Cellulophaga algicola DSM 14237: one gene and its partner. The protein of the gene in region 1 interacts with the protein of each later gene in a pairwise test. Links are inferred from orthologs where the notes say so. Each region holds a gene or a part of one and is shown on either strand. Other genes may lie near its edges.

Region 1 (15,429 bases):
CCAGATACTGTTACTTTTAAAAACCCTAACGAGATTGTATTTCCTACCAGTTTTAAAACGCATTATAAAGAAAAAGAATTGGCTACCTTAATTGAAATTTCTCAATTAACGAATGCACCCATTAGAATTTTATACATTCAAAAAGATAAAGAATTTAGTAAGCAGCAAGCAGAAAATAAAGAATTACTTAATCAAATTTTAGGAGCTACTAGTTTTACGCATCATGTACTATATAGTTCAAATTTACAAGAAGGTGTACGTTGTTTTTTTCAAAGCCGAGAGAGTGAGATGATTGCTTTTATAAATAAGAAACATAATTTCTTTGGTAGTATTTTCTCAAATCCAATGGTAAAAGATTTAGGCAATAACCCAAGTATTCCTGTTTTAGCGTTACATGATTTAAGAAACTAGAAAATTAAAACAGTATACTCTTTAAAACATATGGTAAGAACAGTTTATTTTTAAGGTAAATACTAGTCACCTATGCTGCTGTAAATACGATCTACAGAATGGTACGTCTAACCATTCTGTAGATCGTATTTTATGTAAATTTTTAGAAGGGACTTTTTAGTTACATCCAGACCTATTCATTAGGTCAATGTCGTTACCATTACTGCTTAGAAGTCTACTTCTTCTTTTTTGCTTCAACTAATTCTAATTGACTTATACTCACATTGGTTGTGAAAATTCCGTAATTAACAAATGCTTTGTTTTTCTCTAATTTATCAATACTCCCCACAGCTTTCCCATCTAACATCCGAACACGATCACCAATTTTAAAAATAGGTTTAGGTTTGTTCTTTTCTACATGCGCCTTTACCTTTTTTTCTTTCTTTTTTTCTTCACGGATAACTTCTACTTCCTGAATTACTTCTTTCTCAACTTCGGCTTTTTTTATCTTTTCAACCTTTACTTGTTGCGAAGATTTCTTTTTACGTTTGCTATTTTCTGTCTCTACAATCCGAAGTAATTCTGATACTAATGGTCGCTTCTTTTTATCTTGAAAATACTTCAATGAGGCATCATTAAGCTTATTCCCTAAATAAATCATACGTTGACTAGAATCATATAATTCCTGATAATTCTCAAGCTTAGATTTTACTTTAGTGTTTAATTCTTCAAAACGTTGTGCTTCGCTACGCGCTTTGGTTTCTTCCTCTCTTAATTTAGTTCCTGTTTTTACCATAGAACTACGCTCTTTTTGCAGTTTAGCTATCGTAGCATCAAAACGGACTTTACCGCTTTCTATCTTCTTTTTAGCACGGTTTATTAAACTATATGGAATTCCGTTTTTCTGTGCTACTTCAAAAGTAAAAGAACTCCCTGCTTGCCCTAATGCAAGTTGGTAGGTAGGCTCTAATGTATTAGAATCAAACAACATATTTGCATTGGTAGCATGTGGCAATTCATTAGCCAAAAGCTTTAAATTAGAGTAGTGCGTTGTAATTACGCCATAGGAACCACGCTCATAAAATACTTCAAGAAAAATTTCGGCTAATGCACCTCCTAATTCTGGATCACTACCAGTACCAAATTCATCAATTAAAAACAATGTTTTATCATCACACTTACGCAAGAAATAGTTCATGTTCTTAAGTCGATAACTATACGTACTTAAATGATTTTCAATAGATTGATTATCCCCTATGTCTGTTAGAATTCTATTAAACAAAGTCACTTTACTGCGTTCATGTACAGGAATCAGCAGCCCACTTTGAAGCATTATTTGAAGTATCCCCAGGGTTTTCAAGGTGATACTTTTTCCCCCAGCATTAGGCCCAGAAATAACGATAATTCTATTCTCGTCATGAAGTCCTATGGTCTGTGGGTAGGTCTTTTCTTTTTTGCGCTTATTTGTTAAATAGAGAAGTGGGTGGTAGGCATCTCTTAAATACAACTCATTTGTATCACTAATTTCGGGCATTACAGCATCCATTTCCATAGCATACTTTGCTTTTGCTGCTGTAATATCTATATGTGCTAAAAATTCCTGATACATGGAAAGTTCAGGTATAAAAGGGGTAATATGTGCCGTTAGCACCCTAAGAATTCGCTGAATTTCTTCTCGCTCTTCAAATTCTAAATTATTTAATTGACGACTAAATTGTAAAGCTGCCTCTGGTTCTATATAAACAATACTTCCTGTTTTAGAAGTACCCATAACGGCTCCTTTTACTTTTTTTCGGTTCATTGCTTTTACCGCTAAAACACGACGATTATCTACAACAGATTCCCTAATTTCATCTAAAAAATCTGAAGCTTGATACATGGTTAATGCTCTTGCAAAACTTTGATTTATCTTCCCCTTTAATCCGTTAATTTCTTGCCGGAGCATTCGCAGATTATCAGAAGCATTATCTTTAATTTCACCAAACTTATCGATCACAGCATCAATCTGTGCTGGAATTTCTGTATTTAACTCCACTTCCTCAGAGGCCTGAAAAAGCAATGGATAATACTCTCTAAATTTTTTTAAAAACTTTTTTAGGGTATTTACAGTACTACAAATATTCCCTATTTTACGAAAACCTGAAATTTCAATAGTAGCATTTTCAATTTTCAAAAGTTTTAACTCTTGATTTATAGCATCAAAACCATGATTGGGAATGCGGTTATCATTAGTAAAAGAGGCTACATATTCAGAGGTTTGCCCCAAATGTGTAACAATAGCTTCTTTTGATCGGAGCGGTGTAATATGTAGCGCATTTTCTTTACCTTGTTCCGTATTACAACGTGCTACTATATGGTTTAGAACTGTATAAAATTCTAAATCTTTTAATGTTTTATCGTTTATCTTATTCATTCTTTTTCAAAGATACATTGAAAAAAATATTTCACTATAAATTCCAAAAATAATTCAAAGGTATTTATTCCTGTTTTATAGTGCTTAAGGCTCATATAAGGCAATAAAAAACAGTTTTAGAAGTTTATAATAAGCTAGATACAGTAGTCCTCTGTAGCAATGCTAACTTATTTATAGTATTATGAAAAACCAAATTAAGCTTCTTACATATTTAAGTATTACCCTATTAATGACGGCTTGCGGGTCTACCAATAAAATGACTATGGGAGTGACGACACCAGCCAAAGTATATCTTTCTTCTGACGTTAAATCAATAGGTATCATCAATAGGAGTGAACCATCAAAAGGAAATAAAGGTCTTGATAAAATAGATCAAATTTTATCTGCAGAAGGCTTAAATCTAGATAAAAAAGGAGCCGAAGCTGCTATATCCGCATTTGCTTCAGAGCTAGGAATGCTAAAAAATTTGGATGAAATAAAAATTATAGAAAACGTAGAAGAAGTAAAAAGCGGATTAGGTGTTTTACCGGCTACATTATCATGGGAAACCATAGAAATGTTATGTGATACTTATCATGTAGATGTTATATTTTCATTGGCTTTTTATGACACCAATACAAAATCATCTTTTAAAGTAACCACAATGCCATTAGAAAATAATTTAGGAGTTAAAGTAAACGTTCCTGCGCAAGAGGTTACCTTAAATACCTTAGTGAATTGTGGATGGCGTCTATATGATCCTAAAACAAAATTGGTTATTGATGAAAGAAACTATACTAAAGAAATGCTTTTTCATGGTCAAGGAATTAATCCTATAAAAGCAGTTGAAGCGGTAAAACAACGTAATGAAACTGTGCAAGAATACAGTCGCAATGTGGGTATTGCATACGCACAACGATTGGTACCTAATAAAATAAGGATATCTCGAGATTATTATATGTCGGGTACGGATAATTTTAAAGTAGCACACCGTAGAGCGCTTACTGGTGATTGGGATGGTGCTGCTGAACTTTGGAAAAAAGAATTAAATAATTCTGATTTAAAAATACAAGGTAGAGCCAATTATAATATGGCCATAAGTAGTGAGATTGATGGTGATTTAGACCTTGCTATTTCGTATGCTTCAAAAGCGTATACAGACTATGAGAATAAATTAGCGCTAGACTATGTAAACATTCTCAAATATAGAGTAGAACAAAATAATGTACTAGATCAGCAACGTTCTCACTAAGGTTAACGTATTAATTTTAGCTATTTTTGATTTAAAATAATCAAAAATGATAGGGAATATTCATAAAAGCTGGAACAAACATTTAAAAGAAGAGTTTAATGCTCCTTATTTTAAGGCTCTTACCACTTTTGTGACAGAAGAATACCAAACACAGACCTGTTACCCAAAACAAGAAGAAATATTTGCAGCATTTAATCATTGCTCATTTGAAGAAACCAGAGTAGTTATTATTGGGCAAGATCCTTATCATGGACCCAACCAAGCTAATGGCTTGTGTTTTTCCGTTCATGATGGAGTTACGCACCCGCCTTCATTAAAAAATATCTTTAAAGAATTATCTACTGATATAGATAAGCCATATCCTACATCTGGAAATCTAGAGAACTGGGCGAAACAAGGGGTTTTACTACTAAATGCAACACTAACGGTTAGAGCTCACGAAGCTGGAAGTCACCAGAAAAAAGGGTGGGAAGTATTTACTGATACTATAATTAAGAAAATTAGTCAAGAAAAATCTGATATTATTTTTTTATTATGGGGAGGTTTTGCTAAAAAGAAGGTTAGGTTAATTGATAGTGACAAACATCATATAGTAACCAGCGGGCACCCATCTCCTTTAAGTGCAAATAGAGGCTACTGGTTTGGAAATAAATGCTTTAGCAAAACCAATCATATACTTAACAAAATAAATCAAAAGCAAATTACATGGTAATTAAAGACCATATGCTCAAATTTTCTACCATCAAAATATTACAATTATAACATTTCAAACAAAATATCCGGTTTTTGTAACTAATTTACCATATATTAAAGCTCTAAATTGACAATTCCTGCTAATTTTCAACATTATTATTAAGAATCTTTAAAAATTAAGTAACTATTCATTATTTATCTCGTTTAAAGATAAATTCTCAATATTTTTGACCCAACCAAAAAACACAACCATAATGAATATTAAATCTATCATACTCGTAGATGATGATGAATCTACAAATTTTATAAATAGTGTCTTTATAAAAAAACTAGATATAGATGTAGATGTCTATAAAGCATTAAATGGAGAAGAAGCCTTACAAATTTTAGAGGAAAGTTTAGAGGATTCAGATTTTTTCCCCTGTTTACTTACGCTAGATATTAACATGCCTGTAATGAACGGTTGGGCATTTTTAGAACGCTACAAAAAGTTAACGACTACGATAAAAGACAATTGCGTTATTGTAATGACTACAGTCAGTGAAGACGATAAGGATTTAATTAGAGCGACTGATAATGAAGATGTTAAAGAATTTTTTCAAAAGCCCATGTCTGATGAGAAATTCAGTGCTTTATTAAATAAATATTTTATATAAGCTTAATTTTATTTACGCAGTAGTAATGCTTCTGGCTTTAATTTTTTTTCAATTAAATTTAAATCAAAGAGTGTATCCTGAACTTTTTTAAGCGTTGAAACTTTTAGTTTGGATTGACTCCATTTTGTAATCTTCAACCACTCTTTTATATCCTCTAGTTCTTGACCATAAGCATTGGCAAGTGTTTTATCTATACTCGGAATATTTTTAAATTCTTCAGTATACCGATTAATAACCTCCGTAATATGATGGATTAAGGTAGCGTTATCTGCTATAAACTTATCAGTAGCGGCTATTACAAAACATGGCCAAGGGGTAGGGCAATCATCAATACGCCTAAAAACCCCACGATCTACTAGAGGTTTGGTCGTAAATCTTTCCCACATAAAGTAATCCGCGGTTTTATTCGTTAAGGCCTCAATAGCTCCATCCAAATTATTAATTACCTCAAATTTCAATTTTTTTGGATCCCAACTTTGATTATCAGCGTTTACATACGCCATTAGATGGCTTCCACTGCCAAACCTACTAATTGCCGCTGTAGTTCCTTTTAGGTCTGTAATAGTCTTATAATAGCTAGCTGCTGCCACATGAATACCCCAAAGTAGCGGCGTAGAAATAAATTCTTGAACTATTTTTACGGGATTACCTGCAGAAATACTTTTAACAATACCTTCCGTTAGAATAATAGCTAAATCGGTTTCATCATTTTCAAGCATTTGACACATTTTACCTGTGCCCTCGGGAATATCTGACCAACTTAAATCAATACCTCGTTCTTTAAAAGCATTTTCTTCTATAGCCATATGCCAAGGAAGATTAAAATGCTCAGGAACGCCAATAATTCTTACCTTTTTCATTATTCCGTAAGTTTATTCAAGGTAAATTTAATTAGTTTTTCGGTAGCTACTGTAGGGTTCGTTAAAAACTCTCCCGTACTTCTATTTGCTAAAATACAATTTAAAGATACTGCTCTATGTCCTAATAATTTTGCCAAACCATAGATACCAGAAGTTTCCATTTCTAAGTTTGTAATTTTCAAACCCTTATAATCAAAAGAGGCCAATTTAGCATTTAGATTTTCATCTTCTGTTTTCAAACGTAGTTTACGGCCTTGAGGACCATAAAAACCAACATTTGTAGCCGTAAACCCTTTATGCATTTCATCAGACATAAAAAGAGCCGCAAGGTCATGATCACAAGAAACTACGTATGGTGTAGACTTATCTTTAGACCAATCCGTATGTTTCATAAAACTATTCTGAAGCGCTTCATCTAAAATATGCTTTGCATCGTAAAAACGTAGCAAACTATCAAAACCAATAGCTCGTTCACTCAAAAGAAAATCGCCTACTTCAATATTTGGCTGAATAGCACCTGTAGTACCTATTCGTATAATATCTAATTGCTTTTTATGCTCATTAATGGTTCTTGTATCAAAATTGATGTTAACCAAAGCATCCAATTCATTTAGTACGATATCTATATTATCTGTTCCAATTCCTGTAGAAATTACAGAAATTCGTTTTCCGTTTAAGGTTCCCGTATGGGTATGAAATTCTCGTTTCCCTTTCTTTACTTCTATGGTATCAAAATATTTTGACACTACAGGTACACGGTCAGGATCTCCAACAGTAATAATGGTGTCTGCAAGATCTTCTGGTACTATATTTAAATGGTAAATGCTATTGTCAGCATTTAAAACTAGTTCTGATGCTTTTAATTGCATGTTATAATTTTAAAATTTTATTCGTAGTTGAATTGTAAAGGAAATTATATTTTAAAGCACCCCCTAGATAAAAATCGTTCTCTTGGATACAAGAGTAATAACTAGTTTCTCCTTGTAAAATTAATTTTCCTTTCTGTGTTAATTTTACAGGATTAAAGGAAGAGAATAATGGTTTTAACCTTCCTATAGCACGTTTAAATTGTGAATCGCCAAAACCTAAAATTCCCTGATCATTCAGTAATATCGTCATGAAATCTCCTTTATTAGCAGGCATTTTATCGACCGCTAATTGCAGAATTTTAGATTCCATATCATTTAACCCATTTTTTACAGATGGAAAACGATGTAAATGCGCTTGAATGCTTTCTTCAAGGTATTTAAATTGAAAGTTATTAAAATCTGTAAGATTTTCCAATCGAATAGGATTATCGCTGCAATAAAGCTGCCATACATAATCTGCATATTCTATATCATCTAAGCTAAGTACAACTTTGTTTTTATAAAGATTTTTTAGTTGGGCATCCGTTAAATCATTTAACCCATACTTCGCATCTGTTTCATCTTCTTTACCACTACAAACCAAAGATATTTGAGCGTATTTACGGTGCGTCTTAAGCCAACTTATTACAGCCAGCATATTAATCTGACAGAATAGATCGTACTCAAACCACAATACAATCTCATCTTCCTTTTTATGGTTACAAAGTGATCTGTATTCTTTTAAGGTTTTTTCTATAAATATAGATTTTGAAACCTTATAATTCTTGTTTAAAAACTCAAATCGTGTTTTCCAAAAATTCTCACTCCCCACATTACTTTCTGTTTTGCCTTCGCAAAGCATTTCGCGCCAAGTAATGATAGCACCAGGCACATCAAGAGTTTTTAATTTATTAGTGAAAATATCGCCGTTTGTTATGTGTAGTAGGGAACTCATTTAGGGTTTATTTAAAAATTAAGGGATATAAATGTACTATTAAAAGTAAAGCTACAAAAGAGAATTAACAGATTTCATCCGCCCACACGTTTAACTTTAAAACCTTTCTCTTTCAATAAGGTCATGATTTTATCTCTAAAATCTCCTTGGATAATAATAGCACCATCTTTAAAACTACCGCCAACACTTAGTTTTGTTTTTAATTCTTTAGCCAATTTCTTAAAATCATCATCGGCGCCAGTATATCCTTCAAGTATGGTAATAGGTTTTCCTTTTCTCTTTTCGTATTTGCAAATGATAGGATCATCTTGCATCCAAATTTTAGCACCAGAACTAGGCTTTTCTGGTATCTTTTCTTCTTGATGCTCTGGAAAAAAGTTTTTTAGTTGATCTTTCAAGTCCATTTAAAAGGTATTAAAATATTTTATTCAAAGAAACGTCTGTGATAATTTACTTGTCCTAAATGATAGGATAGATGCGTCGCTAAATGTGTTAAATAATAATCAATCGTTGTAATCTCTTCTTTTGAAGGAATTTTTGGACTATCATTCTTTAAATCAGCTTCTTTAATAGTTTCTAACGATTTTTCTATTGCTATAATTGTATCATCAACCTGTTTTATTAAAACAGGCCGACTACTATTTTTAAAAGAAAATTCTGCTTCTCTATTTCTTATATAATTTGTTTTACCAAAAGGCACACAAATTAATGCGTTTAAATTACCTACGATATGCAAACATAAGTTTCCTGCTGAATTGGTAATACTCTTATCTACTTTCCACAAAGAAGCTTCTTCTTTATAGCTTTCAATTTCTACTTTAAGTTTTAATAAATCTCGTTTAAAAATAATTTTTAATGTTTCTAAAGACATTTAGGTTATTTTTTTATCAACCCTAATTCTATCAAACGCTCCTGTAAATAGTCTCCCGCAGTTATATCTTCATATAATTTAGGGTTTTCTTCATCAATACAATTCTCTAAGCATTTTAAAGACATTTCACCTACGGGATGCATAAAAAATGGTACTGAGTAACGAGAAGTTCCCCATAATTCTTTAGGAGGATTCACCACCTGATGTATTGTAGATTTAAGCTTATTGTTAGTTAACCTTGATAACATATCTCCCACATTAATCATTAATTCTTCTGGTTTTGCTATAGCATCAACCCATTCGTCTTTATGATTTTTTACTTGCAAGCCTTTACCATGTGCCCCCATTAATAAGGTGATAAGGTTAATATCGCCATGTGCTGCAGCTCGCACTGCATTTTTAGGTTCCGATGTAATTGGAGGATAGTGAATAGGTCTTAAAATAGAATTCCCATTTTTAATATAATCATCAAAATAGGTTTCTTCTAAATTTAAATGCAAAGCCAAAGCTCTCAAAACATATTTTGCTGTTTTTTCTAACATTTTATAGGTTTCTTCACCTACTTCATTAAAATTAGAAAGCTCTTTAACAAGTACATTAGCCGGATATTCATTTTCTAATTTGGGATTATCTACAACGTACTGACCAAAATGCCAAAACTCTTTTAAATCACCTTCCTTCTTGCCTTTTGCATGTTCTTTTCCAAAAGAAGTATATCCTCTTTGACCGCCAATACCCTCTATTTCATAGGAGTCTTTAACGTCTTGTGGTAATTGAAAAAAACTTTTAATTTCTTCATACAAACCATCGACTAATTTATCAGACAAAAAATGGCCGCTAAGTGCTACGAAACCAATATCTTCGAAAGCACTTCCTATTTCTTTTATAAATTTTTCTTTTCTCTTTGGATCCCCAGATACGAAATCTTGCAAATCTACACTTGGAACAACACTCATATAATAAAAATTAAAAATCAAATTTAACTAAAAATAAGTGAATTCTCAATTGTTAAGAATGTTTTTGTTCTGAGCCAAATTTGTTACATTTATAGTACGCCACAAATCCGAATCAAAAGTTATGAAGTACACGGACTATACAATCTCTGATCATTCAAAAATTCAATTGTACAAACAACTTTTATTACCTCGTATGATTGAGGAAAAAATGCTAATTTTATTACGACAAGGAAAAATAACAAAATGGTTCAGTGGAATAGGTCAAGAAGCAATTTCTGTTGGTGTTACTGCTGCCTTACATGTCGATGAATATATCTTACCCATGCACCGAAACCTAGGCGTGTTTACCACTAGAAACATTCCTTTATCTAAATTATTTTCCCAGTGGCAAGGCAAAGCTAATGGCTTTACAAAGGGAAGGGATCGCAGTTTTCATTTTGGATCTCAAGCCTACAAAATAATTGGTATGATTTCTCATTTAGGACCGCAACTAGGAGTCGCAGATGGAATAGCACTTGCCAATGTTTTAAAAAAAAATAAACAAGTTACCGCTGTTTTCACAGGCGAAGGTGCTACAAGCGAAGGTGATTTTCATGAAGCCCTAAATGTTGCTTCAGTGTGGAATTTACCCGTACTTTTTTGTGTTGAAAATAATGGATATGGATTATCTACACCTACAAACGAACAATTTAAGTGCAAAAATATTGCCGACAAAGGTATTGGGTACGGTATGGAGTCACATATTATTGATGGCAATAATATTTTAGAAGTATTCTCTAGAGTTAATGCTATTTGCTTAGACCTGAGAGAAAACCCAAGGCCTGTTCTATTAGAGTTTAAAACCTTTAGAATGCGTGGTCACGAAGAGGCGAGTGGCACAAAATATGTCCCACAAGATTTACTGGATACTTGGGAAAAGAAAGACCCGATAGCCAACTATGAATCCTATCTCATAGCCTCTAAAATTATTTCATCTGACAGTGTTGCGCATCTAAAAACAAAAATACAGCAAGAAATAGAGGATGAGTTACAAATAGCCTTTCATGAAGAAGAACTGCTACTTGATCCAGAAAAAGAGCTGCAGGATGTATATGCTCCTTATAGGTATAAGGAATATCCTAAAAATATAGCTACTGAAAATATCCGATTGGTAGATGCAATATCCCAAAGTTTAAAACAAGCTATGGAAAAACATGACAACTTAGTCATTATGGGGCAAGATATAGCGGAATACGGAGGTGTTTTTAAAGTTACAGAAGGTTTTGTTTCGCAATTTGGAAGAGAACGGGTTCGGAATACTCCCATTTGTGAGTCTGCCATAATCTCTGCTGCTATGGGGTTATCTATTAATGGAATGAAAGCTATTGTAGAAATGCAATTTGCCGATTTTGTGAGTAGCGGATTTAATCCCATCGTTAATTATTTGGCAAAATCGCACTACCGATGGGCAGAAAAAGCAGATGTTGTTATTAGAATGCCCTGTGGAGCAGGAGTAGGAGCGGGTCCTTTTCATTCTCAAACCAATGAAGCCTGGTTTACCAAAACACCTGGGCTAAAAGTAGTATACCCTGCATTTCCTGTGGATGCAAAAGGCTTACTAGCCGCCGCTATTAATGATCCTAATCCCGTACTCTTTTTTGAACACAAGGCTCTTTACAGAAGTCTTTACCAAGAAGTGCCCACCGCCTATTACACATTACCATTAGGAAAAGCTGCTGTATTAAAAGAAGGAACCGCGCTTACTATTGTTTCCTATGGAGCAGCAATACACTGGGCCTTAGAGGTACTAGAAAAAAATCCGGAAATTAAAGCAGATCTTATAGATTTGCGAACATTACAACCCTTAGATTCTGAAACTATTTTCAACTCTGTTAAAAAAACAGGTAAATTAATTATTTTACAAGAAGACAGCTTATTTGGCAGCCTTGCTAGTGAAATTTCTGCCTTAGTTATGGAAAATTGTTTTGAATATTTAGATGCCCCTGTACAGCGAATAGCAAGCTTAGACACGCCAATACCATTTTCTAAAACATTAGAACATAATTATTTACCCAAAGATAGATTCTTAAAAGCTTTATTGGCCCTTTTAGCCTATTAAGTATTCGTGCTAAAAAATTATTTCATCGAATTAAAAAATTCTACATACTAATATGATCTTGCAGGCGTTTAACAACGGTTTAACATAGTTTATTAAATACCTTTATACGATTTTTACGTATATAAGTTTTACCTAAATAAAAATAATTATTATGAAGAAAATTTTAATACTGAGTTTACTTTTTAGTGTACTTTTAAATTCTTGTATTGCACCTAAAGCAGCAAGAGAAAAACGTAATTTAATTAACGGAAACTGGCAACTAACGAATGTTTCTTTTGAAGGGAAACCAGGCAGTTTTAAATCTATTTTATTTAATGATGCATTAGATATCTGTTTTGAAGGTAGTAATTGGTTTTTTAGAGAAAATAACAGTACTGGAAGTTACACAATTACACAGTCTACCTTATGTAATGGGGGAGAGCGATTTATTCGTTGGTCCGTAGTGGAAAATGATTATGGCACGAGTCAGTTACAATTTAAAGCAATTGATGAGAAGAAGAAAGATATCTCAGGAGGTTATGGATATCGTTTAGATATTGATGCACTTACAGCATCAAATATGAAATTAAAATCAAATGTGATGGCTAATGGTGAACAAGTAGCTGTAGTTTATGAATTTACAAAACAATAAAATGATGAAAAATATAGGTTTAAAATTAAGTACGGTTATACTAGCTGTTACATTGACAGTTAGCTGTAGCGCAGTTAAAAATGCAAACAATAAACAAAAAGGTGCCGTAATTGGTGCCGGTAGTGGCGCGGCTATTGGTGGTATCTTAGGAAATAATATTGGAAACGGTAATAATACCGCTTTAGGTGCTATAATTGGTGCTGTTGTAGGTGGTGCAGCTGGTGGATACATTGGTAACCGTATGGATAAGCAAGCAGAACGTATAGAAGAAGAAATACCAGGTGCAGAAGTTACTAGAGTAGGTGAAGGGATTAATGTTGTATTTAACGAAGATGCTGGTGTATATTTTGACACTAATAAATCTGTAGTTAAAGGTACATCTGCAACTATTTTAGATCGTTTGGTTGGTATTTTAAAAGAATATCCAGATTCTAATATTCTAGTAGAAGGCCATACGGATAGCGCTGGGCCAGCAGATTACAATATGAACCTATCAAAACAAAGAGCAGAATCTGTAACTAGTTATTTAAATACACACGGAATCTCTTCTAATAGACTGACTACAAAATGGTACGGTGAAACACAACCAAAATCTGATAACAGCACAACTGAAGGAAAAGCAAAGAACCGTAGAGTGGAAATGGTTATTGTTGCTAGTGATGAACTAAAACAAGAAGCGCTTCAAAAAACAAACTAATTTGTAGCACTTTTTTCAATGATATTTTAAATAAATCCTGGCGTTACTGCCGGGATTTATTGTTTAAATAAGTATCTTCACTAGTGTGAAAACATATGATACAATTATTATTGGTGGTGGTTTAGCTGGACTTACAGCTGCAATTCATTTGACACAAAATAACCATCGTGTACTTGTTTTTGAAAAACAAGAGTATCCCCACCATAAAGTATGTGGAGAGTATGTTTCCAATGAAATTGTACCCTACTTAAATACATTAGGCATCTCTCTATCTGATGCCGTAGCCATAGATACACTGCAATTTTCAACGGTACAAGGAAACACTATTACTACAAAACTACCATTAGGAGGTATAGGTATTAGCAGGTATGCCTTAGATTTTTCTCTTTATACCCGAGCCCTAAAGCTAGACGTTACTTTTATTTTTGAAGGGGTTAATTCGGTAGATTTCACAAATAACATTTTTCATGTTAAAACAGATTCAGGTAGGGTGTTCACATCCAAAACAACGATTGGTGCCTTTGGAAAACGTTCAAATATGGACAAGCATTTGAACCGTAGTTTTATGAATAAAAAATCTTCCTGGCTAGGGGTAAAAGCACATTATCAATTACCAGATTTTCCCGAACATCTTGTTGCATTACATAATTTTAAAGGAGGTTACGGCGGGTTATCAAAAACAGAAACAGGAGCTGTTAATTTTTGCTATTTAACTAACTACAAGAGTTTTAAAGACTCTAAAGGTATTACTAACTTTAATGCAAGAGTAGTTTCAGAGAATCCGTTTTTACGTAGCTTTTTAGAAGATGCCATTCCTATTTTTGATCAACCTCTAAGCATAGCACAAATATCTTTTGAGAAAAAAGAAGCCGTAGAAAACCATATGCTTATGTGTGGTGATTCTGCTGGACTCATCCATCCACTTTGTGGTAACGGAATGGCCATGGCAATACATAGTGCAAAGATCGCAAGTGAGCTACTCGTGGTTTATTTAAACTCCCCAACACCCAATCGAAAACTACTAGAAGTTGACTACAAAAATAAATGGAATAAAGCCTTTAAGCATCGCCTTTGGATAGGACGAAAATTACAGTGGCTCTTACTCCACAACAACCTATCAAATATAGCCATGAAAATTGTAGCAAAATCTCCAAAACTCTTGCAGTTACTTATCAAACAAACCCATGGAAAACCTATCGTATGTTAATTAATTTATCAGAAAGAAGCAACCAGCCCGAGTTGATGGATAGTTTTGAGGAGCCCATAGGCTCCTTAGAACTCGTTTTCCAAGATATTAACAGTGTAAATAGTCTGTTGGGTGGCAATAACATCACGATGAAGGCTATTCTACAATTGATGGATACTCAAAAAAAAGAACAGTATACCATTGTAGATATGGGATGCGGAGATGGTAACATGCTAAGAGAAGTGGCTTTATATTTCAGAAAACATAAGCTAAAGGCTTCTTTTATAGGCATCGACCTAAATGAAAAAGCCCTTGAAATTGCCCGAAAAAACGCTAAAGAATTCCCTGAAATCAGATTCCTTTACCAAGATATTTTAACGCTTAAAGAAGAAGATTTAAAATGTGACATATTGATAAACACGTTAACCATGCATCATTTTACTGATGATCAAGTACTCATTTTCTTAAATAAGTTTACTAAACTTGCTCAAATAGGGGTCGTGATCAATGATTTACAAAGAAGTAGATGGGCCTACTATCTTTTTCACCTGTTTAGTGCTATTTTTATAAAAACAAGAATTGCTAAGATTGATGGCTTAATCTCCATACAAAGAGCTTTTATCAAAAAGGAGCTGAAATCATATGCAAAAAAACTGCCTAATGTTTCTCATGACATACAATGGAAATGGGCATTTCGGTATTTATGGGTCATGAAACCAATAAAAAAACAAAGTACAAGTCACATAGTTTAAGCTAGATAAAAGAACACATGAATGACGTTAAAATAATATCGGTTGCAAAGCAACTTCCTGAATACAGCAGAACAACTGCCGAAATTCTACCCTTAGTAGAAACTTGGCTTGCAGGTCAAGAGGAACGTTTTCAGCGTAAGGTGGTAAAGATTTTCGAAGGTGCTGCCGTAGATAAACGCTATAGTATTATGG
Region 2 (15,531 bases), 1.2 Mb from region 1 along the record:
CTTTGTCTTCAAAACTTTTTGTTTTTGTTGCTTTAAAATTACCTTCTTTTCCGTTTGGTAAAATTAATCGTCCTGATAATTCATCGGTTGTAGTCACCAACCCGGTCATCCGGTATATTTTTTTACCTTCATCTGTGGAAAAGGATACATCTAACCAGTCATTTGCAAAACTAATTTTAGCTTTTAGTTTTACGGTGTCTTGCTTAATATCAACTTTAGGCTTGCTAGCTTCTCCAGTTATAGAGATAGCAAACGCAGTACCATCAGTATTTAAACTATAATCACCTCTAATATCTTTTAAGTTGATGTCATTTACGATGGTCTTACTACCTTGAACCCAGTTTTCATATAAGGTTGTATTCTTTTCAAAAATATCACCAGAGGTAATTAAGAAGTTGGCATAACTACCTGTTTGTAAAGAACCTATTTTTGAACTTTTACCTAATATAGCTGCGGGTACGGTTGTTAGTGCTTCTAAAGCTTTTGTTTTTGAAAGTCCGTAAGTAATAGCTTTCATTATATTTTCTTTAAATTTTGCAGATGATTTTGAATCATGTATGGTAAAAGAAAAGGAAATACCATTATCTGCCATCATTTTAGGTGTCAAAGGCGCTTGATTCCAGTAGCGCATATCTTCTAATGAGACATAACCTGCTTGGTAGGGGTTAGCTACATCATAGGCATCAGGAAAATTTAAGGGCAAAATATATTGTGCACCTGTAGCTTTTATATCGGCAATGTTTTCATACTCATCGCCACCAGCAACAATCGCATATTGTATGCCATTAGCGTCTCCTATTTTATCGGCTAATAGATCATTGCCTTTGTCTTTAGCTTCAAAAATTTGCACTAAATTTTTATTAGCAATTAGAGCCTCTAGGGAACGGTCTTTAGTTTCAGATTTTCCTTGAGCATACCAGCTCATATCGCTGTACATTTGGCGCAATAGGGCAGTAGTACCCATTAATGATGTTGGATACGACTGATTTTTTATCACACTACGCTCAAAAGAAAAGTATTGTGCAGATTTATCATCTAATACACGGTTGGCATCAGTGCCATCTGTATTTAATGCGATTAAGACTCCAGTACCTCTAGCAATTCCGTCTTGAAGGTGACTGTTTACAACGCCAAATCCAGCTTCTAATAATTCTTTTGCTTTTTTAGTATCATATTTAAATTCGGTGATGCCATTTTTCTCTGGCATAATATGATCATTCCAGTAGAAACCTTCTCTTGTAGGTTCGTAGGATGCTGTTCTTCCGCTTCTAGATGGTCGCTTTGGTTTTTCAATTCCAAAATCAGAATAGATATCAATAAAAGAAGGGTAGATAGACTTTCCGCTCAAATCAATAGTAACGGTGTTTTTTGGTACCATAACTGTTTTACCAGCTTGCACTACTTTACCATTTTGGATTAAAAGTGTTCCGTTCTCAATAATTTGAGTTGGCGTTACATAAATTTTAGCGTTGGTAAAAGCCGTGTAGTTGTTGTTTTTAGATTTTACACCATCATTTTTAGGAAAATAATCTTGCGCAAATAGATAACTGCTGCACCATAGGAAGGTGAGCACGAGTAATCGCATTTTCATATATGTAGTTTTAGTTAATTAGTCTGTCTTAAAAATAAGTTAAATAGCAAGTATATGGAAAGTATCACTTTGATTTTAACAGAGTATTGGCATCCTTATATCAACTTATAAAAAAAACAGCTTTAAAATTGAAAATAGATATTTTACAACGGATATTTTTGATGATAACTTACGAGCAAGAAAACTACTTTACTATAGCTTTTAATGCCATCGTCTTGTTTATTCGCTTTTAGAAAAGAATTAAAAACCGCTTTAAATAGGGGTTCTGTTACGTTTTCATACTGCAACCAAAAGGTGTTTAATTCCTGATAATTCTGTAAAACACCAGCGTTTACTTTAGCTATTAATCTTTTAAAAAGTGCATTATCATTCTCTTTAATATTGCTTAAACAGTAACTCAATGCATACGCATATGCTGAATATTTAAATTGTATATCGTCATTATTTAAGGTTACTAAATAGCCGATTAAATTGGTTTCATTTTCTGCAGAATATCCTAATTGATGTCCTATTTCATGACCAGTAATAACCGGAAAACGGAATGCTGGAATAAGCGCGTTTACTTGGGCTTCATTGGTAAACGGATTTAGATACCCACCATAACCCATGTAACTTAAAGGGTAACTAAATAAAGATTCCTTTATACTTTTTTGATGGTAAGCTAGTATCGGATGAATTTTTTCTAAGCTTTTGTATCCTTCAATTGTTTTTTGGAAAATTTCTGTATTGGAATAGGGGATTTTTACCATTTTAGTGGTGTCTCCCGTAATAGTCATTTGGGTTTGGTTCGTTTTTATAATTAATTGTTCTACAAAAGAAATAAGTTCTTTTTTTGAAGTCTTTTCTTCTAATGCTAGTTTTTTTGAAATGGGTTCACGGTGGTAGTTGAGCCCCCAAGAAATATTAAAGGTGAAATAAGCAACAGCAAGAACCACCGCAATATTTCTTAAGAAAAGTAGTTTGTGAGAACAAATATATGTTCTTTTAACAATTAGATACCTAAGGGCATATAAAATTAAGAAGGCATACAACACATCGCCTACAGAAAAAGGAATCCATCCTATAATAAAGCGAAAAAATTTAGAAGAATAGGGGTAGATTCCTGTACTGAAATAGTTTTCAATATATTCAGGATAGTTACTTAGCCATTGAACTAGAAGAAACTGCAACGGTAGGCTTAATGCAATTACATTTTTAAATTTATTATTCATTAATCAAATTAAAAATTTCCAGTCTCAAAAATACGGTATTCTTTAAGTATCCGTATTTTTGAAGAAGATAAAAAAATTATGAGTAAAGAGATAAGACAACTAGAGCCTAAAGCTGTTTGGAATAAGTTTGCAGATTTGAATGCGGTACCAAGACCTTCAAAAAAAGAAGAACGTGTTATTGAATTCATGTTAGATTTCGGAAAAAGTTTAGGGTTTGAAACTTTTAAGGATGACGTAGGGAATGTAATTATTAGAAAACCAGCAACTAAAGGTTTTGAAAAGCGTAAGATGGTAACGCTTCAATCTCATTTAGATATGGTACATCAAAAAAATAACGATACCGTTTTTGACTTTGATACACAAGGTATTGAAATGTTTATTGCAGGTGATTGGGTAAAAGCAAAAGGGACAACTCTTGGTGCGGATAATGGTATGGGAGTTGCTACAATCATGGCACTTCTAGAAAGTACAGCTATTGCTCACCCAGCTTTAGAGGCATTGTTTACCATAGATGAAGAAACTGGAATGACAGGTGCCATGGGGTTAAAAGGAGGTGTTCTAAAAGGAGATATCTTACTTAATTTAGATACGGAAGAAGATGATGAAATAGATATAGGATGTGCGGGTGGTATTGATGTTACTGCCAAACGAAACTATAAAGAACGATCTAAACCAATGGGCGCTGTTGCTTTTGAAATTAAAGTAAAAGGGCTTACTGGCGGACATAGTGGAATGGATATTCATAAAGGTTTGGGTAATGCCAATAAATTAATGAACCGTATCTTGTATTTAGGATCAGAAAAATATAAGCTTAGCATATCAGAAATAAATGGAGGAAGTCTCCGTAATGCAATACCAAGAGAAAGTGTTGCAATAGTTTGTTTGAAAAAAGCGAATGTTGAAGATTTTCAAAAAGATTTTGAATTATGGGCGAATGCAATCAAGGCTGAAAAATTAGGTACAGAACCTAATATGGTAATTAGCTTATCTGAAGCTGAAAAACCGAAGTCGGTTATGAATTTTAAAACGCAAGCATCATTATTAAAGTCTTTATACACGGCACACAATGGCGTGTATACGATGAGTGCTGCTATTGATGGTCTAGTAGAAACTTCTAATAATGTTGCACGTGTAAAAGTAGGAGCCGGAAAAATACATATTGGTTGTTTGACACGTTCTTCTGTAGATTCTTCAAAAATAGATCTATCGAATGCTTTAATAGCAGCTTTTGAACTGGCGGGTTGTAAAGTAAGCTTAAGTGGCGATTATCCGGGATGGAATCCTAATCCTGATTCTGCTATTTTAGAGGTGCTAAAGGCACAATATAAGACGGTTTTTAAAGAAGAACCAAAAGTTGTAGCGTGTCATGCAGGTTTAGAATGTGGAATTCTAGGGCAGAATTATCCAGACCTTGATATGATTAGTTATGGTCCAACCATTAAAGGGGCACATTCTCCAGACGAACGGGTAAGTATCTCATCTGTACAGAAGTTTTGGAAGTTTACTTTAGATATTCTTGAAAATATTCCAGAGTAAATAAACCATAATTGCACTTTTAAAGTTAAATTTGAAACTTAAATAATTAAACCATAGATAATGAAAACAAGTATTTTGATGGCTGTTTTTGCTTTAGGAACAATTAGTTTACAGGCACAATTCGGTAAAATATTAAAAAAAGGAAATGTTGACGCAGGAAAAAAAATGGTAGCTGCTGCATCTCTATCTGATGAGGATATGGCAAAGTTGTCATTAGAATCTGTTGTTTGGATGGATGAAAATAATCCTGTAGGGGAAGCAGGCGATCCGTATGCAGATCGTTTGGCAAACTTGGTAAAGGGTTTTGAAAGCGAAGATGGCCTAGATTTAAACTATAAAGTATATTTAGTAGTAGACATTAATGCTTTTGCTACGCCTGATGGTAGTGTACGTGTTATGGCTGGATTAATGGATTTAATGACAGATGATGAAATCTTAAGCGTTATTGGTCATGAAATAGGGCATGTAAAATTAGGACACTCAAAAGAACGTTATAAATCTGCTTACAAAATTTCTGCAGCTAAAGATTTAGCGGTTGCCAATACAAGTTCTGGTAAAGTTTTAGCCGATGGAGAAATTGGTGGTTTCGTAGAAAATGTATTAAATGCACAATTTTCACAGACGAATGAATCAGAATCTGATAAATACGGATTTGAGTTTTTAGTACGTCATGATTTAAATTACCATGCTATGGAAGGTGCTTTTCAGAAACTAGCTTCGTTAAGTGATAATGGAGGTAAAGGTTCTTTAACTTCTTCTCATCCAGGTTCTGCAAAACGATCTGAGAGAGCTAAAGAATGGGCTGAAAAAGAAGATGCTAAGAATTAATTAGAATTCTATAGTATAGAAAAGCTCCTTACAAATTAGTTGTAAGGAGCTTTTTTTATGTGTTAATTTAACCTCTTCTTAGTAGGTAGGATTTTTTTCTAACATTTCTGAACGGACTAACTTTCCAGAAACAGTAAGCTCACTTTCAGCCCAATTTCCTGAGCCACTAGCTCCTGGTGTTAATGCAGCGGCACTCTCATTTTTATCTGCAATAGACCAATTACACCAAGAAATTTTATTTTCGTCTAAATAGCTCCACCACGTATTGGTAGACGCTTCATCAATATACCCATTTCCAGAAGCTTCTGTAACACCATACTCCGTAACAAAAATGGCGATATCATTGTTTAAAGCTATTTGCGCTATCTCTCTTAATTCTTCTTTATGGGTAGAAGCATAGTAATGTAAGGTGTACGCTACATTTGCGTCATTAATCTTATTACCTACCACTTCATCTACACGTTGAGACCAAGTTCTAGTACCACAAATAACAAGATTGTCTGGATCATACTTTCGTATCTCTGCGATGATCGTTTCGTGGTACGGTTTTAAAACTCCAGTCCATGAAACATCTAAAGGCTCATTATACGTTTCATAGATAATATTTGGTTGGTCTCCGTATTTCTGAGCAACTTCTGCAAAGAAAGCTTTAGCCTCAGGGATATGATCTTCTGCATGGTGGCTATGCCAATCTACAATTACATAGATACCAGCATTTATAGCAGCATCTATTACAGCAAATACTTTGGCTTTTTCAGTAGCAGGGTTGCTGATGTAGCCATCTGCATCCTCAACACCCATAGCAGCTCTAACTACGGTAGCATTCCAATCTGTTTGCAGCCAGTCCACCGTTCCTGTGGTGTAGTATTGTCCCATCCATTGGCTCCAAAATAAAGACATACCTCGTAGTTGAATAGGATTGTTGTTCTTATCTACAATTTTGTTTCCTGAAACACTCAGCTGTCCATAAGCTTCCACAACATTGGTAGCTGTTGCTGTATCAGTTTCAGGTTCAGGGGTGTTTTCTGGTTCGGGAGTAGCGGGTTCTTCATCCGTAGCATCTGAAGTTTCTTCGGTGTCTACAGGGTCAATAATTTCAGGCTCTGCATCGCTGCTACAGGAGACTATAAAAAATAGGCTTAAAAATACTGTTTTGAAAAGGGGAATTCTCATCATCATTATGTGTATAGGTTAAGGGCTAAAGATATAGTAAATAAAAAACACCTGCATAGTGCGGGTGTTTTTCTATTTTTTAGTAAAAGAAGGTTTTTAATTACTCCCCAATACTTACCATTTCTAAATCGAAAACTAAATCAGTACTAGCAGGTATTGGACCACGACCAGATTCGCCATAGGCTAAATGCGAGGGAATAAAAACACGTATTTTTTGACCTACTTTCATGGTCATTACAGCTTCTTTGAAACCTGCAATCATTGGTGCATCCATGCTTATTTGCATTGGCATTGGCTCATAGCCACCTTGATCTCTTCTGTTGAAGTTAAATTGGCCATATAAGGTAGATGTTTCTTCAACGTTACTATCAAACAAACGACCATCTTCAAAATAACCGGCATAATATAAATTTGCAGTCTGACCAACTTTAGGTTTATCGCCTGTTCCTTCCTCTAGCGTAAATATCTTTAAACCAGATGCAAGAGTTTTTGCTGTTTTTTTCTGACCTTCTATAGCTTCAACGAAACTAGATGTTGCAAGATTTAATTTTTCTTCGCGTTCTGCTTCTATCCTTAAGGCTTCTTTTTCTCTTACTTCTTCATCAGCAAAATATTGTTTCATTATGGCAACAGCATCAAATTTTCTAGCTTCTTTACCATTTCTGATAATTTTCACTTTGTTCATGATCACCGCATCAACAGGCTTGTTATTCTGGCCTACAGCTACATTAGCAATACTATCGACTACTTCTATTCCGCTAACAACCTCGCCGAAAACAGTATGTTTGTTGTCTAGCCAAGGTGTAGCTTTATGGGTGATAAAAAACTGACTCCCATTTGTTTTAGGTCCTGAATTAGCCATAGAAAGAATTCCTTTTTTGCTGTGGCTTAAAGAATCTGCAAATTCATCAATAAAACGGTATCCAGGGTTTCCCATTCCACTTGCTGTAGGGTCACCACCTTGAATCATAAAATCTTTCATCACACGGTGAAACGTAAGTCCGTCATAATAATTTTTACCTTTTAAGCTATCGGTCACAAAAGGATTTTTTCCTTCGGCAAGAGATACAAAATTAGCAACAGTAACTGGTGTTTTGTCAAATTCTAATTTTACAATGATATCTCCTTGTGTTGTTTCAATATCTGCAAAGATACCATCACCTAAATCTGCCGTTTTACTAGATTTACAACTGCTTACTAAAACAGTAGCTATAAGAAATAAACTAAGAATGTTTTTCATTTTTTTAAGACTATTTATTTGTTGTGTATTTATCAATTTTTAAAATCTCTACTGATGATTTAATAGGGGTATTCGGATTAATTTTATTGTCATCTCCGTGGTATCCAAAAGCCAATGAAGACGGAAAAAGAAAAGTAGCCTTTTCATTTTCTCGCAAAAGGGTAAATGTTTTTCGTAGGCCTTTAAATAAGCTAGGTTTATTCACCTTTATATGTTGTATTCCAATTTCCTTTGCAGAATAGATGGTGTCATTAGTAAGTGTCATGATGTTGTAGGTTAGTGTAACCACATCTTCTTCTTGGGGCAGGTAGGGTAAAGAATCATTTTTAGTTTCATAATAAAACCATGATCCAGTGGTGGTTGGTATATAGGTATGTGCAGTATCTTTTTTTACCAACCCAGCTATAATTTTTTCTTCTAGTGCTAAAAGGTCTTTATTACGCTCTACTGTAGATTTTATAAGTTTTGGTGTAGAAACACGAATAGGTCTGCGCGCAACAGGCTCTTCACAGCTAATAAAAAGTAAAAAAAAGGCGCTTAAATAAAACAGATATTTCATTACTTGGTTAATTCTTTTAGGTGTTTCGGTAGCAAGTTTACAAAATAGTCTGCAGTTTCTTTTAAAGATAAGTCGCTTTTTCCTCCAGCAGCATTATTATGTCCGCCTCCATGAAAATAAGCACGCGCAAATTCATTCACAGAAAAATCGCCTTCAGACCTAAATGATATTTTGATAATACCTTCCTCTTTATTTTCAATAAAAATTACGGCAAAACGTATTCCGTTTAACGTAAGTCCATAATTTACGAACCCTTCCGTATCTCCTTTTTGATATTTATAAGTATCAAGCTCGTCTTGACTTAAGGTGATATATGCGGTATTAAATTCCTCTAAAATCACCATATTTTTTAGGGCACAACCTAAAAGATGTAATCTACTAGGAGAATTGGTATCATAAACTAGATTGTGTATGCGGGTGTTTTCTGCACCTTTATCAATAAGTTCTGCAACAATTTTGTGTGTTTTACTGGTGGTAGATGAAAATTTAAACGACCCAGTATCCGTCATAATTCCTGTGTACAGGCAATTTGCAATTTCTGGCGTAATTTTAGAGGTATCGTCTAAATAAGCAATAAAATTATAAACCATCTCGCAGGTAGAACTCATCGTAACATCAGAGTAGGTTACCAAAGCATAATCAGAAGGCTCTTGGTGATGATCAATCATAATAAAAGTAGCTGTAGCTTCTTCTAAAAAAGAGTGCATTTGACCTACTCTACCTAAATGATTAAAATCTAAGGTGAAAATTAAAGTTGCTTCTGTAATTGCTTTTTTAGCCTGTGAGTTTTCTGCCTCAAAATTTAAAATATCAGCACTGCCAGGCATCCATTTTAAAAACTTTGGCGCATCATTAGGACTAATTACGGTAGCGTCTTGCCCATTGTTTTTTAGGTAATGCCAAAGTCCTAAAGTAGAACCAATAGCATCGCCATCAGGGTTTTTATGTGGTATAATAACAATTTTTTGTGGAACGCTAAGTAGCTCCTTTATTTTACTGATGTCCTCTGAATTCATGGCGACAAAGATACTATTTTATACTATAGTGGTTATATTGAAATTGCTATTTTTGTAAGGAAACAATATTTGAAAATGAAGAGATTACAAAACATATTTTATGCTGTGTTTATTTTATTCGGATTTTCCCCAGGGAAGGCTCAGACAGACACAACGGCTATAGCTACAACTAAGATGGCAGATTTTACGATTGCTTTTGGTTCTTGTAATAAAAATTCTATCCCTAATTTATTGTGGGATGATATTTTAAATACCCATCCCGATGTATGGATTTGGGGAGGTGATAATGTGTATGCAGATACGGATAACATGCAGAAGCTTCAGGAATTTTACGAAGCGCAAGAAAATGTTGAAGGATATAAAAAATTAAAGGAAAAAGTTCCTGTGATTGGTACTTGGGATGATCATGATTACGGTTTAAATGATGGTGGAGTAGAGTATAAATCGAAGAAAGAAAGTCAGCAAGTATTCCTAGATTTTTTTAAAGTACCTAAAGGGAGTCCACGTAGAGCCCAAGAAGGCGTGTATGCTGTGCATAATTATGAGACGCCTAAAGGAACTGTAAAAGTAGTGGTGCTAGATACACGTTATTTTAGAACGGCGCTTACTAAAGATACGGTAACTAAGAAAAGAACAAAACCGAATACCTATGGGGAAGGTACTGTTTTAGGAACAACACAATGGGAGTGGTTAGCGAATGAACTGAATACCAGTACGGCAGATTTTAATATTTTAGTGAGTAGCATACAGGTATTATCTAATGAGCATGGTTTTGAAACATGGGGTAATTTTCCGCATGAAGTAGATAAATTACAAAAATTGATTGCTGATTCTAAAGCAAAAGGCGTTGTGGTGCTCTCTGGAGACCGGCATATTTCTGAATTTTCAAAAACGCCTATTGAGGGGGTAGCATATCCTTTGATAGATTTTACGAGTAGCGGACTTACCCATGTGTATTCTTCCTATTCAGGAGAAGCCAATCCATATAGGGTAGGAGCGGTGGTTTCTGAGGTAAGTTTTGGTACTTTGAGTTTTAATTTTGAAACCAGTCATATTATTTTCAAAATGATAGGCGATGAAGGTAAAGTCTTGGGTATCTTGGAACAAGGGTTTAAATAATCGTTAACTTACCTTCAGTTTTTTATTAATCTATTGTAGAATGTATTTAAAATAGTACTTTTGCACAAAATTTAAAGAAAATGACAAATAGAACATTTACAATGCTTAAGCCAGATGCTGTTCAAAACGGACATATTGGTGCTATTCTAGACAAAATTAATGCTGCTGGTTTTAAGATTGTAGCTATGAAATATACGCAATTAAGCAAAAGAGATGCTCAAGCGTTTTACGCTGTTCATAGTGAGCGTCCTTTTTACGGAGAATTGGTAGACTTTATGTCTAGAGGACCAATCGTTGCTGCTATTTTAGAAAAAGATAACGCTGTTGAAGACTTTAGAGCTTTAATTGGTGCTACTAACCCAGCTGAGGCTGCGGATGGTACTATCCGTAAAATGTTTGCTACGTCTCTTGGTGAGAATGCAGTACACGGTTCTGATAGTGATGAGAATGCTGCTATAGAAGGAGCTTTCCATTTTTCTGGAAGAGAGATTTTCTAAGGAAAATAACATAAGATATATGAAAGGCTACTCAGTGATGAGTGGCCTTTTTTAGTTTAGAACTTTAATAAACTCGCCAATAACCCTCATTTCATTACTGTTGTCTTCATTGATAAGGATATTTTTAAAATTATCATTATAAGAGTTAGGTTTCAATATAATTGAATTGTGCTGCCAACCTTCTTCTGTAATAATCTTCTCACTCGTATAGGTTTTGATGGTAAAAGCAGAATTAAAATCAGGGTCTAGGGCATCTCTGTTTTCTATGAGTAAAATTTTTCCATTGCGAGAACCGGTTACGTTTTTTTTGAATAAACATATTGAGTTATTTGGAATGATCTTGTTCATTGATTCTCCTATAACTTTACATGCGAAAAATTCTTGTGTAGCAAATCTTTCTTGCACGGGAAGCAAACTGTAATCTTTTTCATCTTGCATTTCACTAAAGCTACCAGCTGCTGCGTGAAAATCATATAGAGGGATTGTGAATTCAGATACTTTTCCTTCTTCTTTTGATTTTATTTCGAAATTAAGATTATTTGGAGCGAGTTTCTCTTCTTTTACTGCAGTTATGTAATTGTATAAGTCGTCTTTTACTGGTTGTTCTAATTGAAACTTAAAATGTACGACAGGTTTACTTGATTCAGGCATTTCTGCTTGTTGGATAGAATTCTTTATAATTGATACATCTCCCATGAAGTAGAAGTCAGTTCCTTCTGCATCTTCTTTTTTTACGAATAATAATATCCGCTTTGAAGCGACTACATTTTTTATTTCTTGACTTGATAATTTTCTGTTTGACCGGGATTCCCATGCGAAAACCGATGGGGAAACGAAGTAGTCATTATACTTTATGGTGTCTTCAATATCATCAGATTTATGATAAGTTACAAAACAAGGAGTAATTTCATTTCTTGTTCTGTAACCGTATACAGTACTACTAACATCATTTTCCCAGTTCAATAATCTACAAACATCTTTACGACTATATTTATTGAAAAGAAGCAATCCATCTCTGTAATAATCTTTGTTGAAATTTTTATTGAAGGTGTGTATTGAGTAAGTTATAGAATCAAGTAAGAACTCCTTAAAAGTAGTGTTTGAAAGTAAAGTAATAAATTCATCATAAAATTTGAAAGTTCTATTTTCTATAAAAATAATTTTCTCTTCCTTTCGGATAAAGCTGAAATTAATATTTGAAATACAGGATTTTATAGTTTCAGCACTTGGTTTGTAGTGATATTTCTCAAATATCAATTCATTTAAATTTGAAATACTTAACTCGTGATTATTTAATAGTTCCTTTAGAATAATACTTTCTTCAACTCTTTTTGCGTTGTTAATTTCTTTTGAAAAAAGCTCTAATAATCCAGAAAGATTTTTGTCTAAAAATTTATCAAATGTTTTGTCTACTTTGTTGATGAAATTAAAGTACGACTTCGAGTATTCAATGAATGAGAAAGGCTCTCTCGCTTCATTGTTTACAAAGTCCATCATCATGGGAATACGTCCAATCCTACTTTTTAAATTATTGTAATCTATTTTTAGATCAGATAACAATTGCATTTTCGCTGAATCAATGGAAGCATAGATTTTTTCTTTAGTGATTTCATCAAAATTAATAGTTGATTCTCCTGGAATCATACTACTACCCTCAGAAATTAATTTTCTTATTTTGTCTTTATTAAAGGAGGTGTCTCCATATAAAGCTATTGGTATTAAATAATTATTTTTATAGTTGCCAATAAAATCAATGATTGTTAAATAATATTTGTTGTCTGTCTTTCTTAATCCTCGTCCTAATTGCTGTATGAATATTATTGCAGATTGGGTTGGACGAATCATTATGACTTGATTGATTTTTGGTATATCAATTCCTTCATTAAAAATGTCAATAGTAAATATGTAATCTAATTTTATTGCTAAATCATCACTTTCTAATAATTCAATGGCATTTGTTCTTTCCTGTTCTGAACTATCTCCTGTTAAAGCAACTGTCTTGTATCCTTTTTGATTGAATTTATCTGATAATTCTTTGGCTTCATCTTTTTTGGAGCAAAAAATTAAACCTCTTGTAATTCCATTATCAGAACCATAAAATTCAATTTTAGAAATAATTTTACTAACTCTTTCGTCGGCTGTTAAAAGTCTGAAGTCTGATTCATTTTCAAGTATTTCATCATTAACAGATAAATCTGTGACTCCATAGTAATGAAAAGGAATAAGCATATTCTCTTCCATAGCTTTATTAAGTCTTATCTCATAAGCTATATTGTGGTCATATAAGGTATAAATGTCTTTATCGTCTGTTCTATCAGGTGTTGCAGTCATCCCAAGAAGAAACCTTGGGTTGAAATAATCTATTAATCTAATATATGAATCTGCTCCAGAACGATGGGATTCATCAATAATAATGTAATCGAAGAAATCTTTTTCAAATTGTTCTAAATGGTTTGATTTAGAAATTGTTTGTACAGTTGAAAACAAAAAGTCTTTGTCAAGTTCTCTTTGTTGACCAGAGTACAGACCCATTGTTCTGGTGTCTCTAAAAATAGTTTGAAAAGTTTTCATTGCTTTTTTTGCAATGTTTAGTCTATGAACAACGAATAAAAGCTTTTTAGGATTAAAATCTTTGGCATCAAAAGCTGCTAAATAGGTTTTACCTGTTCCGGTTGCCGAAATTATAAGCGCTTTATTATTTAGTTTTCTTAAGTTTTTTAAATTCTCTAATGCTTCAGTTTGCATAGAGTTAGGAGTTATTTCTAAATTTAACTCTTTTGATAATTCTTCTTTACTTTTTTTATATACTAGCGATTGCTTTTTGTATATGTCTTCATATTTTTCAATATAAGTTTCATCTACAATTTCGCCTATTTCAAAATCATCTTGAAATTCGTTAATCACTTTATCTACTAAGGAGCTTGAGTATCTTGCTGAAACTTTCATATTCCACTCTTTATTAGTAGATAATGCGGATGAAGTTAAATTACTACTTCCAATAACTAAGTTGTAGTATTCAGAGTGCTTAAAAATATACCCTTTGGAATGTGAGTCTTCTTTGGTTATTATTTTTAATTCTATATTTTGAAATTGTAAAAGTCTTTTTAACGCTTCGGGTTGTGTGAAGTTTAGATACTGAGAAACAAGGATTTTTCCTTTTACACCTTTTTCTTCAAGTGTTTTAAATGTGTTTATTAAAGTAGCAACACCGCTTGTTGTAACAAAAGCAACAGATATATAAAAGCTTTCGCAGTTTTCTAATTCTTTAATAATAGTAGTTAGAACTTTCTTTCTAGGAATTTTTCGATTGACAAGTAGTTCTGGTTGATATAAAGCGTCGGATTCTAAGGATTTATCAATGAACCCAGTTAATAGGCTATCTCTAAAATCATTATTAAATATTTTATCCATGCTCAATTAATCTATTAACTATAGGGATATCTGCTGCTGCCCAGTCTAATTTTTTTAAATTTTCTAAAGAGAGCCATTGAGAAGAAATATGTTCATTTAACTGAATTTCACTTTTATCAGATAAACATTTGAAAACATGCATTATTAATTTGAAGTCTGGATACTGATGATTGACTGTTAAATATAGTTCATCCATAATGATTGGTATGAAGTTTAATTCTTCTTTTAATTCTCTATATAGAGCATCATTTAATGATTCCCCATTTTCTACTTTTCCTCCAGGAAATTCAAATTTTTCGGAAATATAAGTCAATTTGTTTTCAGGTCTTTGAACGCACAGAATCTTATCTTCAAAATAGATTATTGCAGCAACAACTTCTATCTCTTTCATTTCTTTTCAAATTTATAATCTATCGCAACACCAACTTCTTCACCACTTCTTTTTTTAGTTCTTCATTAAGCATGGAAATAATTTTAGATTTTCCGAGGCTTAATTCTGACCGTAAAACAGAGGAAGAGAGTGACACGAATAAGGTGTCTCCGCGTAATTCTATAGCCGTGGTATAATTATTAACGCCATTCCCCATAAGATTGGTCCATGCTTCTCTAACATCAACCCTATCTATACCTTTCTGTAGCTTGTTGGTGTCAATAAAGTCTTGTAAAGCTTCACTTAATGGAATGTTTTCTCTGCGTCTTTTAGCCATTATTTGCTAATGTTTATCGGTTCGTAGCGTTTGTAAAAGTACGTGATATTATCTTCACTAGTGACTGAAAACTGATCTTTAGAAATGGATTTTAAGGTTTCTGTCCATTCGCTAATAGCTGTCTTGTACGTTAGCAAATAAGAGTCTCCTGTATGGAAAATCGTAAAGGTCTCAGCATCATCACTTGTCGTGTAAGTGCCGCTAAAATTAGGTTTCATTTTTTTTCTAAATCCTTTTAATCCGTCTAGTTGAATGTAATCAATTGTTTCATTCACTTTATATTCTTTCTTTTGTCCGTCAGAGAGTGTTACTTTCTCAATTTCCCAATACCCGTTTAAGCCAGACAATTGCGCTTCTGTAATCTTTTCAGAACAGGAAGTGATTAGGAATAGGAATACTATGGCGCTTATATTTTTTATCATTGCGTTGCTTTTTCTAGGATTGAACTTTTTTATTTGGCATCTGTTCTCGATACTATTTTTGTTACGTTGCCCTGCACAAAAATCACTCGAACTGACATGGTTTTTTATTTTGAACTTGACACTTGCACTTGATTCTTACCCTTTTTTATTTGGCATCTGTTCTCGATACTATTTTTGTTACGTTGCTCTGCACAAAAATCACTCGAACTGACATGGTTTTT

The links.
Region 2: the proteins of CELAL_RS19050 (region 1) and CELAL_RS13770 interact in binary tests that used the Escherichia coli proteins (3 or more experiments, as listed by UniProt). The link is inferred for Cellulophaga algicola DSM 14237 from one-to-one orthologs.

What each region holds. Positions count from the first base shown.
Region 1 is NC_014934.1:4,386,494-4,401,922, forward strand. The notes cover bases 3,080-5,913. They hold CELAL_RS19050 (uracil-DNA glycosylase), read left to right. Parts: upstream 3,080-4,080; coding sequence 4,081-4,746; downstream 4,747-5,913. Other genes in these bases: CELAL_RS19045 (DUF6340 family protein), read left to right, coding at 3,080-4,034; CELAL_RS19055 (response regulator), read left to right, coding at 4,982-5,383; CELAL_RS19060 (substrate-binding domain-containing protein), read right to left, coding at 5,392-5,913. In the rest of the region: CELAL_RS19035 (universal stress protein), read left to right, coding at 1-411; CELAL_RS19040 (endonuclease MutS2), read right to left, coding at 626-2,803; more of CELAL_RS19045, read left to right, coding at 2,985-3,079; more of CELAL_RS19060, read right to left, coding at 5,914-6,243; CELAL_RS19065 (nucleoside phosphorylase), read right to left, coding at 6,243-7,112; CELAL_RS19070 (hypothetical protein), read right to left, coding at 7,114-8,046; CELAL_RS19075 (translation initiation factor), read right to left, coding at 8,121-8,450; CELAL_RS19080 (DUF1572 family protein), read right to left, coding at 8,471-8,917; CELAL_RS19085 (isopenicillin N synthase family dioxygenase), read right to left, coding at 8,923-9,873; CELAL_RS19090 (alpha-ketoacid dehydrogenase subunit alpha/beta), read left to right, coding at 9,995-11,971; CELAL_RS19095 (lipocalin-like domain-containing protein), read left to right, coding at 12,123-12,602; CELAL_RS19100 (OmpA family protein), read left to right, coding at 12,607-13,299; CELAL_RS19105 (NAD(P)/FAD-dependent oxidoreductase), read left to right, coding at 13,385-14,506; CELAL_RS19110 (methyltransferase domain-containing protein), read left to right, coding at 14,500-15,237; CELAL_RS19115 (type III polyketide synthase), read left to right, coding at 15,255-15,429. UniProt on the Escherichia coli protein: Excises uracil residues from the DNA which can arise as a result of misincorporation of dUMP residues by DNA polymerase or due to deamination of cytosine.
Region 2 is NC_014934.1:3,169,814-3,185,344, forward strand. The notes cover bases 9,126-12,061. They hold CELAL_RS13770 (nucleoside-diphosphate kinase), read left to right. Parts: upstream 9,126-10,353; coding sequence 10,354-10,770; downstream 10,771-12,061. Other genes in these bases: CELAL_RS13760 (DHH family phosphoesterase), read right to left, coding at 9,126-9,154; CELAL_RS13765 (alkaline phosphatase D family protein), read left to right, coding at 9,230-10,273; CELAL_RS13775 (DUF3427 domain-containing protein), read right to left, coding at 10,822-12,061. Outside these bases: CELAL_RS13725 (amidohydrolase family protein), read right to left, coding at 1-1,591; CELAL_RS13730 (DUF3810 domain-containing protein), read right to left, coding at 1,735-2,802; CELAL_RS13735 (aminoacyl-histidine dipeptidase), read left to right, coding at 2,881-4,338; CELAL_RS13740 (M48 family metallopeptidase), read left to right, coding at 4,399-5,166; CELAL_RS13745 (glycoside hydrolase family 5 protein), read right to left, coding at 5,245-6,345; CELAL_RS13750 (peptidylprolyl isomerase), read right to left, coding at 6,440-7,579; gliding motility-associated peptidyl-prolyl isomerase GldI, read right to left, coding at 7,590-8,138; more of CELAL_RS13760, read right to left, coding at 8,138-9,125; more of CELAL_RS13775, read right to left, coding at 12,062-14,181; CELAL_RS13780 ((deoxy)nucleoside triphosphate pyrophosphohydrolase), read right to left, coding at 14,174-14,572; CELAL_RS13785 (DciA family protein), read right to left, coding at 14,592-14,888; CELAL_RS13790 (hypothetical protein), read right to left, coding at 14,888-15,310. UniProt on the Escherichia coli protein: Major role in the synthesis of nucleoside triphosphates other than ATP. The ATP gamma phosphate is transferred to the NDP beta phosphate via a ping-pong mechanism, using a phosphorylated active-site intermediate.